DNA from 2 places in the Saccharopolyspora antiqui genome. Region 2 is predicted to be linked to the other one. Evidence: riboswitches for the same ligand, from Rfam matches in the RefSeq annotation. Region 2 holds a riboswitch; the other holds the start of a gene.
The links. Region 2 has a riboswitch for cobalamin ahead of ACTWQN_RS36210 (ribonucleoside-diphosphate reductase subunit alpha). Riboswitches for the same ligand answer to the same signal wherever they lie in the genome.

Region 1 (7,542 bases), on a different contig from region 2:
GGGCCAGCCGGGTTGGCGACGATCCGCTCGGCCGCCGCATGGTGGCGGCCATCGCTGCCGCCGGAGTGGACACCGGCCTGGTGGAGGTGCGCTCCGACGCGCCGACCGGCGTGTACTTCAAGGATCCCGGCCCGCAGGGCACCAGGGTCTACTACTACCGAGCGGGCTCCGCAGCGTCCACAATGGACGAATATTTCCTCGCGGACGAACTGCTCGACGCGCCGCGACTGCTGCACCTCAGCGGCATCACCGCCGCGCTGTCCGACGGCTGCGACCGGCTCGTCCAGCGGGTGCTGACCCGCGAACGCCGCGCCCGGATCACCTTCGACGTCAACTACCGCCCAGCGCTGTGGTCGGTCGAGCGGGCCGGGCCGCGGCTGCGGGAACTCGCCCAGCTCGCCGATGTCGTGTTCGTCGGACTTGACGAGGCGACCACCCTCTGGGGCGTCGAAACCGCTGCGGACGTGCGGAAACTGCTGGATGAGCCGAGTACCGTCGTGGTCAAGGACGGCGCCGATGCCGCCTACGCCCTGGGGGATGACACGGTGGTCGTGCCAGCCCCGAAGGTCGACGTCGTTGAGCCGGTGGGCGCCGGGGACGCCTTCGCCGCCGGATACCTCTCCGGTGTGCTGCGCGGCGAGGACGGCGTCCGGTGCCTGCGGCTCGGGCACATCCTGGCCGCGCAGAGCCTGCTCAGCACCGAAGACCACGTGGCGCCGCCGGATCGTGGCGCGATAGACGAGTGGCTCGGCTACGACGAGCAGCAGTGGGGCACCTTGAGCTTCGGCAGGAGTGAGTGAACGTGGGTTTCTTCGACAAGCTCTTCACCGGCCCGGTCATGGCGATCCTGCGCGGGATGGACCCGCAGCGGACCGTCGAACTGGCCGAGCGGGCGTGGGATCTGGGCATCGAGGCGGTCGAGGTACCGATCGAAACCCAGCGGGCCGAGTCGTCGCTGCGCGCGGCGGTGCTGGCGGGCGCGAAGCGCGATCGACCGGTGGGCGCCGGGACGATCGTGACCACCGAGCAGCTGCACACCGCCAAGGAACTCGGCGCGGCGTTCACCGTGGCGCCGGGCCTGGACCCCGAGGTCGCTCGGCTGAGCGCGGAACTCGACCTGCCGCACCTGCCCGGCGTGGCCACCCCGAGCGAGATCCAGCACGCCCACCGCCTCGGACTGTCCTGGATCAAGGCGTTTCCGGCTGCGGAGCTGGGCGCCGGGTGGTTCCGGGCGATGCTCGGCCCGTTCCCGGGCCTGCGCATGGTGGCCACCGGTGGGATGAACTCGCACAACGCACCGGAATTCCTCGCGGCCGGGGCGGCCGTGGTCGCGGTCGGTTCGGCGTTGGAGGATGCCGACCAGCTGCCCGCCTTGGCGAAGTTGGTCGACAACAGCTGATCGGAGACGGAGTAGACGTGAAGGTCCACATCGGTCCGGACGCCCCGCCGGAGCTTTCGGCGGCGGTCGTCGCGGCGGGTGCCGAGCTCGGCTCGGCCGCGGAGTCCACCGCGCTGATCTGGTACGGCGGCAAGCCCGACCGGTTCGCCGAATTCGACCACTCAGGCCTGGAGTGGGTGCAGCTTCCCTCGGCCGGTATCGAATCCTGGGTGGCCGCCGGTGCGCTGCGCGACGGCATCACCTTCACCTCCGCGGCGGGCACCTACGCCCAGACCGTCGCCGAACACACCCTCGGCCTGATGCTGGCCGGAGCGCGACGGCTGAACGTGATGGCCCGGGCCGATCGCTGGGCGCGTCCGGCGGGCATGCGCGGTCTGTTCGGCGCGACGGTCGGCATCATCGGTGCGGGCGGCATCGGTCGGGCGCTGATCGAGTTGTTGCGGCCCTTCGAGGTTCGGGTGCTCGCGGTGAACAGGTCCGGCAAACCGGTCGACGGGGCGGCCTGGACCTGGGGATCCGACGACGTCGCCGGGGTGGGCCAACTGCTGGCCGAGTCGGACTTCGTCGTGCTGGCCGCGCCGGCGACCGCTGAGACGGCGAAGCTGATCGATGCCGATGCGCTGGCCCGGATGCGCGCCGACGCGTGGTTGGTCAACATCGCGCGCGGATCGCTGGTCGACACCGACGCGCTGGTGGCGGCGTTGGACGCGGAGCGCATCGGTGGCGCGGCGTTGGACGTGACGGACCCGGAACCGCTGCCGGACGGACATCCGCTCTTCCAGCATCCGCGGGCGATCATCTCGCCGCACTCCGCGAACCCGCAGTCGCTGCTGATCCCGGCCCTGGCCCGGCGGGTCGAGGACAACGTTCGCCGGAGGCTGGCGGGCGAGCCGTTGCTCGGCGTGGTCGACCGCGCAGCGGGCTACTGACGCACCCGGGTGGTGCGGGGGTCGGGCGATTTCGCGCGAAACCGCCACCCTCTCTCCACGGGAACTGCCGATTTCCCGTGAAATCGCCCGTTTCCTCGGCACCGGCGCGCAGCCGGTCACGGCCAAGTCCCGAACCTGGCAGGGTGCTTTGCCGGATTTCGGGGCTGCGGTGTTGGGCAGGGCTGCTGTCGCAGCTCGCCGAGATGGTTCGGCGGTGTCCGGGTCGGCGGTGCTTGAGCCGTTAGGATGAGGTCCAGCCAGACGGCGGTGTCGCGGAGGAACCCGGTGCGAATCCGGGGCGGTCGCGCCACTGTGACCGGGGAGCAGCCCCCACTAGCCACTGCCCGGACCGCGATGGCGGCTCGGGCGGGAAGGCGGAGACCTGCGGTGATCCGGGAGCCAGGACACTCCTGCCGCCGTGACCCCACCGGGGCGCGCACCCCGAGAGAGGACGACCGTGAGCGAGCCTGCCCGCGAAACGACTCCCCGCGAAATTGGCCCCGGTGAAATTGGGCCCGGTGAAATTGGGCCCGGTGAAATTGGGCGAGTCCTGCTGCTGTCCACTGCGGACACCGATCTGCTGGCTGCCAAAGCCGCTGCCGCCGACTACCGGGTCGCGAACCCCGCCCGCGTCGCCGCCGAAGAGGTCCCGGCACTGCTCACCGACGTGGACGTGGTGGTGGTCCGCCTGCTGGGTGGCCGTCGGGCCTGGTCGGAAGGCCTCGACGCGGTGCTGGCCACCGGTGTCCCCACAGTCGCGCTCGGTGGCGAGGCCACCCCGGACGCCGAGCTGATGGCACTGTCCACTGTGCCCACCGGGGTCACCGCGCAGGCGCTCGCCTACCTCGTCGAAGGCGGCCCGGAGAACCTCGCCCAGCTGGCCCGGTTCCTCTCCGACACGGTGCTGCTGACCGGGGAGGGCTTCGCCGCACCGGAGAAGATGCCCGAGTTCGGTCGCCACAGCGACCGGCCGCACGATCCGTCCCGGCCCACGGTGGGCATCGTCTTCTACCGCGCCCACGCCCTGGCGGGCAACACCGCGTTCGTGGATTCCCTGGCCGACCAGGTGGAAGACGCCGGTGCCAACGCGGTGGCGGTGTTCTGCGGTTCGCTGCGCGGGCTGACCGATGCGGCCGGGCTGCGCGAGCTGCTCAGCGGCTGCGATGCCCTGGTGGCGACCGTGCTGGCCGCCGGTGGAACCGTGGCGGCGGAGGCGAGTGCGGGTGGCGACGAGGATTCCTGGGACGCCGGTGCGCTGGCCGAACTCGACATCCCCGTCCTGCAGGGCCTGTGCCTGACCACCAGTCGGGCGGTGTGGGCGGAAAGCGACGCGGCGCTGTCGCCGATGGACGCGGCGATGCAGGTCGCGGTGCCGGAGTTCGACGGTCGGCTGATCAGCGTGCCGTTCTCCTTCAAGGAAAGCGGCCCGGACGGCATCCCGGTCTACGTCGCCGATCCGGAGCGGGCGCGGCGCGTCGCGGGCACCGCGGTGTCGCTGGCCCGGCTGCGCCACGTCGACAACGCGGACAAGCGGCTCGGGGTGGTCCTCTCGTCCTACCCGACCAAGCATTCCCGCGTCGGCAACGCCGTCGGCCTGGACACTCCCGCGTCGGCCGTCGTGCTGCTGCGCGCGCTGGCCGCCGCGGGCTACGACCTGGACGGCCTGGACGTGTCCGGGTTGGACGGCGACAGGCTGATCCACCGGTTGATCGCCTCAGGTGGGCACGATGTCGAGTGGCTGACCGAGGACCAGATGTCCGAGGCGGCGATCCGGGTGCCCGCCACGCGCTACCGCGAGTGGTTCGACGCGTTGCCGGAGGCGTTGCGGGCGGCGATGACCGAACACTGGGGCGCCCCGCCCGGCAGCCTCTACGTCGACGACGAGGGTTCGATCTACGTCGCGGCGCTGCGCTTCGGCAACGTGGTGCTGATGATCCAGCCGCCGCGCGGCTTCGGGGAGAACCCGATCGCGATCTACCACGATCCGGACCTCCCGCCGTCGCACCAGTACCTGGCCGCCTACCGGTGGCTGGCCGAGGAGTTCGGCGCGCACGCGGTGATCCACCTGGGCAAGCACGGCACCCTGGAATGGCTGCCGGGCAAGGGCCTCGGCTTGGCGGCCGACTGCGCACCGGACGCGGTGCTGGGCGAGCTGCCGCTGATCTACCCGTTCATCGTCAACGATCCAGGCGAAGGCACCCAGGCCAAGCGCCGCGGGCACGCCGTCGTGGTCGACCACCTGATCCCGCCGATGGCCCGCGCGGACAGCTACGGCGACATCGCCAAGCTGGAGCAGCTGCTCGACGAGTACGCCATCGTCGCCGACCTGGATCCGGCCAAGAAACCCACGCTGCGCAACCAGATCTGGGAGCTGATCACCTCCGCCGACCTGCACCACGACCTGCACCAGGAGGACCAGCCCGACGCGGCGGCCTTCGACGACTTCGTGCTGCACGTCGACGGCTACCTGTGCGAGATCAAGGACGTGCAGATCCGCGACGGCCTGCACATCCTTGGCCGCGCGCCGCGCGATGGCGAACTGGTCAACGACGTGCTCGCGATCCTGCGCGCCCGGCAGGTCTTCGGCGGCACCGTCGGCGCGCTGCCCGGCCTGCGCTCCGCACTCGCCGTCCACTTCGGACTCGACGAGCAGGCGCTGCTGGCCGAGCCGGGCGCGAAGGTGGCCGTGCCGAGCGCGTTGACGCAGCTCGTCGAGGGCCCGGCCGCCTCCGCATCCGATGCGGTCGACCTGCTGGAAGCCTTGGCGCGCAAGCTGATCACCGCACTGGCCGAGACCGGGTGGCAGGCCGGGCAGGTCCGGGAAGTTGTCGCCGGGGTGCTCGGTGCGGCCGTGGACCCGGTGGCTCGGGTGCTGCGCTTCGCCTGCACCGAGGTCGTGCCCCGGCTGGCGCGGACCACCGAAGAGGTCGAGCACATCGTGCACGCGCTGGACGGAGGCTTCGTACCGGCCGGTCCGTCGGGATCGCCGACCCGCGGGCTGATCTCGGTGCTGCCCACCGGCCGCAACTTCTACTCGGTGGATCCGAAGGCCATCCCGTCCCGCAACGCCTTCGACGTCGGCGCGGCGCTGGCCGAGTCGCTGCTGGCGCGGCACCGCGCGGACACCGGGGAATACCCGAGGTCGGTCGGGCTGACCGTGTGGGGCACCTCCGCGATGCGCACCCAGGGCGACGACCTCGGCGAGATCCTGTGGCTGCTGGGCTGCCGCCCGGTGTGGGACGACGCCTCGCGCCGGGTGACCGGCTTCCAGGTGGTGCCGGTGGCGGAGCTGGGCCGCCCGCGCATCGACGTGGTGGTCCGCATCTCCGGCTTCTTCCGCGACGCCTTCCCGCACGTGGTGGCGCTCATCGACGACGCGGTGCGGACCGCGGCCGAGCTGGACGAGCCCGACGAGGACAACTACGTCGCCGCGCACTACCGCGCCGACCTGGCCGAACACGGCGACGAACGGCGCGCCTCGACCCGCGTCTTCGGGTCCAAGCCGGGTGCCTACGGCGCGGGCCTGCTGCCGCTGATCGACGCCCGGAACTGGCGCAGCGACGCCGATCTGGCCGAGGTGTACGCGACCTGGGGCGGTTACGCCTACGGGCGCGGGCTGGACGGCCGGGAGGCGCGCACCGACATGGAGTCGGCGTTCCGCCGCATCCAGGTCGCGGCGAAGAACGTCGACACCCGCGAGCACGACATCGCCGATTCCGACGACTACTTCCAGTACCACGGCGGCATGGTGGCCATGGTGCGGGCCTTGGCCGGGCGGAATCCGGCGGCCTACGTGGGTGACTCGGCGGTGCCGCACGCGGTCAAGACCCGAACGCTGGGCGAGGAGACCAAGCGCGTCTTCCGGGCCCGCGTGGTCAACCCGAAGTGGATCTCGGCCATGCAGCGGCACGGCTACAAGGGTGCGTTCGAGCTGGCGGCCACAGTGGATTACCTGTTCGGCTTCGACGCCACCGCGGGCGTGGTCGACGACTGGATGTACGCGAAGCTGGCCGAGTCGTACGTGTTCGACGACCAGGTGCAGCAGTTCATGCGCCAGTCCAATCCGTGGGCGCTGCGCGGCATGACCGAACGCCTGCTGGAAGCGGCCGACCGCGGCCTGTGGGCCGAACCCGACGAAGCCACCCTCGACGGACTGCGCGCGGTCTACCTGGAACTGGAGGGCCAGCTGGAGGACTGACCCGCGTCATGCGTGGAAGTACCTGTTTCCGCCGCGCAGTGTCACTCACCAGTGCAAAGTCCTGTTTGGACACTGTAGTTAGACCGTATGGGTGGCGAATTCGTTGATATTCCACTCGATCGGGTTGCACTGATTAGTCCAGGCGTATCCGAAAACGGGTTGTGATCCTCTTTCTCAGGGAGACTTTGGACGAGCCGGAGGCGGCAGTCGAACTACGGCGTGCCGGATGGCTCCGGGGGAGGAGGCAACGACATGGCGGACACACGGCGCCGGATGTGGTCGATGGTCGGACTGCTGGCGGTGGCGACGCTGTCGTCGGGCTTGCTGACCACGACGGCGAACGCGGCGGACCCCGACACGTCGGAGACCAAGGCACCGCCCATCGTCGGTGGTCAACCGGCCAAGATCGCCGAACACCCATGGGTGGTGTACCTCACCGACACCCAGGGCAACCAGTTCTGCGGGGGCACGGTCGGCAGGGTGAACAAGATCGTCACCGCGGCGCACTGCGTCAGCGACGAAAAGCCGGAGGCGATCCAGGTCGTCGCCGGGCGGGAGAGCAAGCAGGCCACCGACGGCCAGGTCGCCAAGGTGACCGGCATCTGGGTGCACCCGGCCTACCAGAACGCCAACAGCGGCGCCGATGTCGCCGTGCTGACCCTCGACCAGGAACTGCCGCAGCCGCCGCTGGCGATCGCGTCCAAGGACGACGGTGCGCTCTACCAGGCCGGGAAGACTTCCACGGTGCTCGGTTGGGGCGCCACCGCCGAAGGCGGTCAGGCTTCGGACATCCTGCAGAAGGCGGAGGTGCCGGTGGTCAGCGATCAGGAGTGCCAGAAGGCGTACCCGCAGTACAAGGCGGACGCGATGGTGTGCGCCGGACTCCCGCAGGGTGGGGTGGACAGCTGCCAGGGCGATTCCGGCGGACCGCTGGTGGTCGAGAACAAGCTGGTCGGGATCGTCTCCACCGGCAACGGCTGCGCCCGGCCGAACGCCCCGGGCATCTACACCAGGGT
Region 2 (7,542 bases):
CGACTCGACGAGTTTCGACGGCACGGCAAGGGTTTTCGATGGTGAGCAGGGTGCCATGGACGCCGTGGAGGACGGCACGCTGAAGCCCGGTGACGTGGTCATCATCCGCTACGAGGGACCGCGCGGCGGTCCGGGCATGCGGGAGATGCTCGCGGTGACCGGTGCGATCAAGGGCGCCGGTCTCGGCAAGGACGTGCTGCTGGTGACCGACGGTCGGTTTTCCGGCGGTACCACGGGTTTGTGCATCGGGCACGTGGCGCCGGAGGCGACCGAAAGTGGGCCGATCGCACTGGTCCAGGACGGCGATCGGATTCGCCTCGACCTCACCAACCGCACCCTGGATCTGCTCGTCGACGGCGCCGAGCTCCAACGGCGACGTCGGAACTGGTCCGCGCCGACGCCGCGATTCCGGCACGGCGTGCTCGGTAAGTACGCGAAGCTGGTCGGCTCGGCAGCCCAGGGTGCGGTCTGCTCGTGAGGAACGGGACTCTCGCCCGGAGCAGCCGGGCGAGAGCTCCGATCACCCGAGCTTCAGTCCCACTGCAACGATGCGCCGGACTGGTACTCGATGACGCGGGTTTCGAAGAAGTTCTTCTCCTTCTTCAGGTCCATCGCCTCCGACATCCACGGGAACGGGTTCTCGGTTTCCGGGAACACCGGTTGCAGGCCGAGCTGGGCGCAGCGCCGGTTGGTGATGAAGTGCATGTACTGGGCGCAGAGTTCGGCGTTGATGCCGAGCAGTCCGTGCGGCATGGTGTCGCGGCCGTAGGCGATCTCCAGTTCGCAGGCTTCGGCCAGCATCCGCCGGATCTCGGCCTGGAACTCCGGGGTCCACAGGTGCGGGTTCTCCAGCTTGATCTGGTTGATGCAGTCGATGCCGAAGTTGAGGTGGATCGACTCGTCGCGCAGGATGTACTGGTACTGCTCGGCGATGCCGACCATCTTGTTCCGCCTGCCCAGCGCCAGGATCTGCGCGAAGCCGGTGTAGAACCACATGCCCTCGAAGACCACGTAGAACGCGACGAGGTCGCGGAGGAACGCCTGGTCGGCGGCGGTGCTGCCGGTGGCGAAGTCGGGGTCTTCCAGGCTGCGCGTGTACTGCAGCGCCCAGGCGTCCTTGTCGGCGATCGAGGGGATCTCCCGGTACATGTTGAACAGCTCGCCCTCGTCGAGGCCGAGGCTTTCGCAGATGTACTGGAAGGTGTGGGTGTGCACGGCCTCTTCGAAGGCCTGCCGCAGCAGGTACTGGCGGCATTCGGGATTGGTGATGTGCCGGTAGACGGCGAGCACGATGTTGTTGGCCACCAGGGATTCCGCGGTGGCGAAGAAACCGAGGTTGCGCTTGAGGAGCAGGCGTTCGTCGGCGCTGAGACCGTCGGTGGACTTCCACAGCGCGATGTCGGCCTGCATGGAGATTTCCGTTGGCATCCAGTGGTTGTTGCAGCCCGAGAGGTACTTCTCCCAAGCCCAGCCGTACTTGAGCGGGAGCAGTTGGTTGACGTCGGCGCGCGCGTTGATCATCGCCTTGTCACCGACGTCGACGCGTCCGGCGGCACGGTCGATCTGACCGAGCCCGGCGGCCGACGCGGACTGGGACTGCACTGAGGTCATCGGAATTCCAATCGGCGGATACCCCGGCCTTCAGCTCGGGGAGGAGTCGATCCCGAGTGTTGTTGGTCTCCACCCGATGATCGGCAGAACGGGGCGGGGCAGTTCCAGGCAAGGACTGCCCCGCGGTATCAGGGAGAAAGCGGACGCCTCACCTGGCGTGTCGGGATCGTTACTGGCAGGCTTCGCAGTCGGGGTCTTCGACCGAGCAGGCGGCGGCTGTCGTGATCGTCGGGACGGCGTTGAGCTTGCCGTCGGTGCCGCGCAGGGTGCTCTTCTCCACGTGGGTCGCGCTGGTGGAGCGCAGGTAGTAGGTGGTCTTGAGGCCCTTCCGCCAGGCGAGCCGGTAGAGCTCGTCGAGCTTGCGGCCGCTGGGTCGGCTGACGTAGAGGTTGAGCGACTGCGCCTGGTCGATCCACTTCTGCCGCCGGGCCGCTGCCTCGACCAGCCAGTGCGGTTCGATCTCGAACGCGGTCGCGTACAGCTCCTTGAGCTGCTGCGGGATCCGCTCGATCGGCCACAGGCTGCCGTCGTGGAACTTCAGGTCCGCGACCATCGCGGCGTCCCACAGCCCGGCCGCCTTCAGGTCGGCGACCAGGTGCGGGTTGACGACGGTGAAGTCGCCGGACATGTTCGCCTTGACGTACAGGTTGCGGTAGACGGGCTCGATGGACTGGTTGACCCCGCAGATGTTGGAGATCGTGGCGGTCGGCGCGATGGCCATCACGTTGGAGTTGCGCATGCCGTCGCGCCGCACCCGTGCCCGCAGCGCGTCCCAGTCCATGGTGGACCCGGCGGCCAGGTCGAGGTCGCCGTCGCGGGCGTCGGCGAGCAGCCGCAGCGAGTCGACGGGCAGGATCCCCCGGCTCCACAGCGACCCGTCGAACGACTCGTACCGGCCGCGCTCGACGGCGAGTTCGCTGGACGCGGCGATGGCGTGGTAGCTGATCTGCTCCATGCTGCGGTCGGCGAACTCGACGGCGGCCGCCGATGACATCGGGATGCGCCCGACGATCAGCGCGTCGGCGAAGCCCATCAGCCCCAACCCGATCGGCCGGTGCCGCAGGTTGGACCGGCGCGCCTCGGGAACCGTGTAGAAGTTGATGTCGATGACGTTGTCCAGCATCCGCACCGCGGTGCGGATGGTGCGTTGCAGCCGCTCGGCGTCGATGCCGTCGGGGGTGATGTGCCTGGCCAGGTTGATGGATCCGAGGTTGCACACGGCGACCTCGTCGGTGCTGGTGTTCAGGGTGATCTCGGTGCACAGGTTGGAGGAGTGCACGACGCCGACGTGCTGCTGCGGGGACCGCAGGTTGCACGCGTCCTTGAAGGTGATCCAGGGGTGGCCGGTTTCGAAGAGCATGGTCAGCATCCGCCGCCACAGCTCCACCGCGCGGACCCGGCGGAACACCCGGATCTCGCCGCGATCGGCGGCCTGCTCGTAGGCGCGGTAGCGCTCGGCGAAATCCTGGCCGTAGCGGTCGTGCAGGTCCGGGGTCTCGTCCGGGGAGAACAGCGTCCACTGCTCGTCGGCTTCGACGCGGCGCAGGAATTCGTCGGGCACCCAGTTGGCGGTGTTCATGTCGTGGGTGCGGCGGCGGTCGTCGCCGGTGTTCTTGCGCAGGTCGAGGAACTCCTCGACGTCGATGTGCCAGGTCTCCAGGTAGGCGCACACCGCGCCCTTGCGGCGACCGCCCTGGTTGACCGCGACGGCGGTGTCGTTGGCGATCTTCAGGAACGGCACCACGCCCTGGGACTTGCCGTTGGTGCCGTTGATGTGGGCGCCGATGCCGCGCACCGGCGTCCAGTCGTTGCCCAACCCGCCGGAGTACTTCGACAGCAGCGCGTTGTTGCTGATCGAATGGAAGATACCGGACAGATCGTCGTCCACAGTGGTCAGGAAGCAGGACGACAGCTGCGGTCGGGTGGTGCCCGCGTTGAACAGGGTCGGCGTCGAGCACATGAAGTCGAACGAGGACAGCAGTTGGTAGAACTCGATGGCGCGGGCCTCGCGGTCGTCCTCGCGCAGCGCGAGCCCCATCGCGACCCGCATGAAGAACGCCTGCGGCAGCTCGAACCGGGTGCCGTCGTGGTGCAGGAAGTAGCGGTCGTAGAGGGTCTGCAGGCCGAGGAACCCGAAGGTCAGGTCGCGTTCCGGCAGCAGTGCGCGCCCGAGTCGGGCCAGGTCGAAGGTGCCCAGTTCGGGGTCCAGTCGCGCCAGTTCGATGCCGCGCCGCACGTAGTCGACGAAGTACTGCGGGTAGCGCTCCCGCATCTCGTCCTGGTCGGCTTCCCGCGGTTCGCCCAGGAAGTTCAGCGCTTCGCGGCGCAGCTGGTGCAGCAGGAGCCGGGCGGTGACCTGCGAGTAGTTGGGTTCGGTCTCGATCAGGGTGCGCGCCGCCATGATCTGCGCCAGCGAGAGTTCGTCGTCGCTGATTCCGGCATAACCGGTGCGCCGCACTTCGTCGAGCACGGCGTCGGCCGAGACGCCGGGCAGTCCGGCGCAGGCCTGGTGGACCACAGTGGACACCCGGGTCCAGTCGTCAAGTGTCTTGGTCACGGGCTCTCTCCCTCGTGAGCTCGGCGAACCGCGATGGCGCGCGAGGACACCGCGGTAGCGCCGCTGGTGGTCCGCGCGGACTCGCCCTCGAAGTCCCGGACAGCACGCTCGCGCGTGCACCGGTGGCAGGTCTTCGGACTCACGGGCGGCCTACTGGTCGTGGCTTCCCAGGCTCTCGCCCAGTGCTGTACCCGCTGCCGTCTGGCAGCCGGGTCACGACGGTCGTTCCCGTTCACCGCTGCGGGGCAGTCCCGGATTCGCACCGGGTTCCCTCTTGCCTCGCCGGATGCCTCCGGCGAACCACCAGCGAGCGACACACTACATGTTGTGTCTGGGGTTGGTGAGCATGGGCAGATATCGGCGTGTCGGTGTCCCGCTCGACAGTCCGGGCACTACGTCGCCAACGACAGCGAGACGGAGCGGCTCAGCTACGACGCGGTGATCGACGAGCCGACGTTGCGCGAGGTCTACCTGAAGCCGTTCGAGCGGATCATCGCGAAGGCGTCGCCGTGGGCGCTGATGGCCGCCTACAACTCGGTCAACGGACAGACCATGACCGAGAATTCCGTGCTGGTGAACGACATCCTCAAGGGCGAGTGGGGTTGGGACGGCGCGCAGGTGGCGGTGATCGGGGAGAGCGCCACGATTCCGGCGGTGCAGGGCGGTGGTTCGCCGCACGTCAGCCCGCCGCACGTGGTGACGCCGCTGGCGGGTCTGCGGGCCACGCTGCCCGACGCGGACGTGGTGTACCAGCGCGGGGTGCGGCATCGGCGGCTGCTGGACGTGCTGGCGCGAACGGAGATCTTCGACCCGACGGGCGAGGGGACCGGCATCCGGGTCGAGTACCTGGACGGCGCGGGCCAGGTCCTCAGCAGCGAGTTGCGCGGCACCGAGCGGCTGGTGTGGCTCGGTGGGCTACCCAGCGGGACGAAATCGTTGCGGTTGCGGGGAAATCTCGCCGCCGAACTCGGCGAGCACCTGTTCGGGGTCAACGGCACCGGGCATTTCCGCGTCGAGGTGTCCGGGCGCGCGGTGCTGGACGTGGCTGCGGTCAGCGCTGACGGTGTCGCCGATCCGTTGGGCGACCTGATCGAACCACCCGAGCAGCGGTTCAACGTCGTGCTCGTCGAATCGGACCTGGACGCGGCGGGCCGAGCGGCGTTGACGGTGGAGTTCACCCCGCGCAGCCTCGACCTGCTGGTCGCCGTCGGGATCGGGCACCGCGCGCGGGAGTGGGACGACGCCAGCGAACTCGCCGCCGCGCTGGCGGTCGCCCGCGAAGCCGATGTCGCGGTGGTCGTGGTCGGCACCAACGACGAGGTCGAGACCGAGGGCCGCGATCGCGCCTCGCTGGACCTGCCGGGCACCCAGAACGAACTGGTCCGCAGGGTCGCGGCGGTGAATCCGCGCACCGTGGTGGTGGTCAACGCCGGGTCGCCGGTGATCATGCCCTGGGCTGGCGAGGTGCCCGCGGTGCTGTGGACCTGGTTCGGCAGCCAGGAGTACGGCGATGCGCTGGCGGACGTGCTGCTCGGTCGCATCGAGCCCGGTGGCCGACTGCCGACCACCTTCCCGGCCGAACTGGCCGATGTGCCGGTCCCGCTGCCCGGTGTCCAACCGGTGGACGGCGAATTGCACTACGCCGAGGGAGATCTGGTCGGGTATCGCGCCTACGCGGACCGCGGCGTGCGCCCGGCATTCCACTTCGGACACGGGCTGGGCTACACCGCTTGGGAGTACGTCGAGGCCGTCGTCGACGGCGATGCGGTGCGGGTGAAGCTGCGCAACACCGGTGAGCGGGCGGGCCGCGAGGTCGTTCAGGTGTATGCCGACGAGCCGTTTCGGTTGGCGGGCTTCGCCGTCGTGGCGGCCGAGGCGGGTGCCGAGGTGTCGGCGATGATCGACGTCGAGCCGGGCGGTGGGTTCTTGGTCGGGCGCAGCGCCGGGGATCTGCGGATCAGCGCGGCGACGAGCCCGTGAGCCGGTCGACCCACGGGCTCGTGCCGATCACTGCTGGGTGAGGTACTTCTGCAGGTCGTCGAGGACCATGTTGGCCGCCATCGGGCCGATGCCGAGGAACCAGGTGTCGTCGGGCACCTCGATGGCCTTGCCGCCGCGCACCGCGCCGAGCGTCGTCCACTGCACCGAGTTGACCACGCCGGTCAGCTGCTGCTTGGCGGTGTCGCCGTAGGCGGAGTAGAACAGCATGTCGCCGTCGGCCTGGGAGATCTGCTCGCGGCTGATCTTGGTGAAGGTCTGGTCGGGCAGTTGGTTCTCGGGGCGGCCCAGGCCCGCGTCGGCCAGGATGGTGCCGATGAACGAACCCTTGTCGTAGAGCCGGATGTCGCCGGGGGTGAAGCGCAGCACGCTGATCTTGCGGGCGGCCGGGTCGCCGACCTGCTTGCCGATGTCGGCGGCGCGCTGCTGGTAGGTGTCCAGGATCTGCTGGGCTTCGGTCTTCTTGCCCAGCGCGTCGGCGTCGAGCAGGAAGTTCTGCTTCCAGTTCTTGCCGACGGTGTCGGCGAACACCGTCGGGGCGATTTTGCTCAGCGCCTCGTAGTTCTGGTCGTCGCGCATCTTGTTGGACAGGATCAGGTCGGGCTGCAGCGCGGTGATCTTCTCCAGGTTGGGCGAGCCGATGGTGCCGACGATCTCGACGTTGCCCGCCTTCTCCGCGAGGTACGGTTGCAGCGACTTGTTGGCATCGGGCAGCACGGTTCCGATCGGTTTGATCCCCAGCGCCAGCACCGAGTCGAGTTCCCCGGTGTCGAGCACGATCACCCGCTGCGGGGTGCCGGTGATCTTGGTCTGGCCCTTGGCGTGCGTGATGATTCGCTCGCCACCCTGCGGCGCGGCGGGCTGCTCGGGGGCCGCCGTGCCGCATGCGGCGACGGTGCCGAGCGCGAGCATGGCGGTGACCGCCGCGAGCAGTCGACGGGGACGGAACATGGTGCTCCCTGCCTGTCCGAGAGGTTCCAAAAGTTCGGTAAGCCTAACCTGATTGGAGTAGGGAGACCAGCTTTGAGACGGTTGTCACCGCGCGGCCAACGGCGTGGCTGATCTCGACGTGGTAGGTGCGGACATGGAGTCGTTGATCCCGCGCGGCCGGTCCGAGATCGCACCGGGTGCGGTTCACCTGCCCGACTGGCTGGACCTCGACCGGCAGCGCGAACTGGTGACGGCCTGCCGGGAGTGGGCGGGTTCCCCGGCGGGCATGCGGTCCGCGCGGCTGCCCAGCGGGGGTGTGATGTCGGTGCGCACCGTGTGCCTGGGCTGGCATTGGTACCCGTACCGGTATTCGCGCACGGTCGCCGACGGCGACGGTTCCCCGGTCACACCGTTCCCGGACTGGCTGGGCGATCTCGGTCGGCAGG

Region 1: it holds a riboswitch for cobalamin, as region 2 does, so the genes downstream of both, cobN (cobaltochelatase subunit CobN) here and ACTWQN_RS36210 (ribonucleoside-diphosphate reductase subunit alpha) in region 2, are expected to answer to the same signal.

Annotation. Positions count from the first base shown of each region.
Region 1 is NZ_JBQQBO010000012.1:166,746-174,287, reverse strand. Features, by position in the region: gene ACTWQN_RS20325 (sugar kinase) at 1-800, shown strand, start outside; gene ACTWQN_RS20320 (bifunctional 4-hydroxy-2-oxoglutarate aldolase/2-dehydro-3-deoxy-phosphogluconate aldolase) at 803-1,399, shown strand; gene ACTWQN_RS20315 (D-isomer specific 2-hydroxyacid dehydrogenase family protein) at 1,417-2,328, shown strand; cobalamin riboswitch at 2,605-2,737, shown strand; gene cobN (cobaltochelatase subunit CobN) at 2,837-6,526, shown strand; gene ACTWQN_RS20305 (S1 family peptidase) at 6,779-7,542, shown strand, end outside.
Region 2 is NZ_JBQQBO010000040.1:1,473-9,014, forward strand. Features, by position in the region: gene ilvD (dihydroxy-acid dehydratase) at 1-478, shown strand, start outside; gene ACTWQN_RS36205 (ribonucleotide-diphosphate reductase subunit beta) at 532-1,611, opposite strand; gene ACTWQN_RS36210 (ribonucleoside-diphosphate reductase subunit alpha) at 1,781-4,168, opposite strand; cobalamin riboswitch at 4,276-4,488, opposite strand; gene ACTWQN_RS36215 (glycoside hydrolase family 3 C-terminal domain-containing protein) at 4,496-6,148, shown strand; gene ACTWQN_RS36220 (ABC transporter substrate-binding protein) at 6,176-7,117, opposite strand; gene ACTWQN_RS36225 (alpha-ketoglutarate-dependent dioxygenase AlkB family protein) at 7,251-7,542, shown strand, end outside.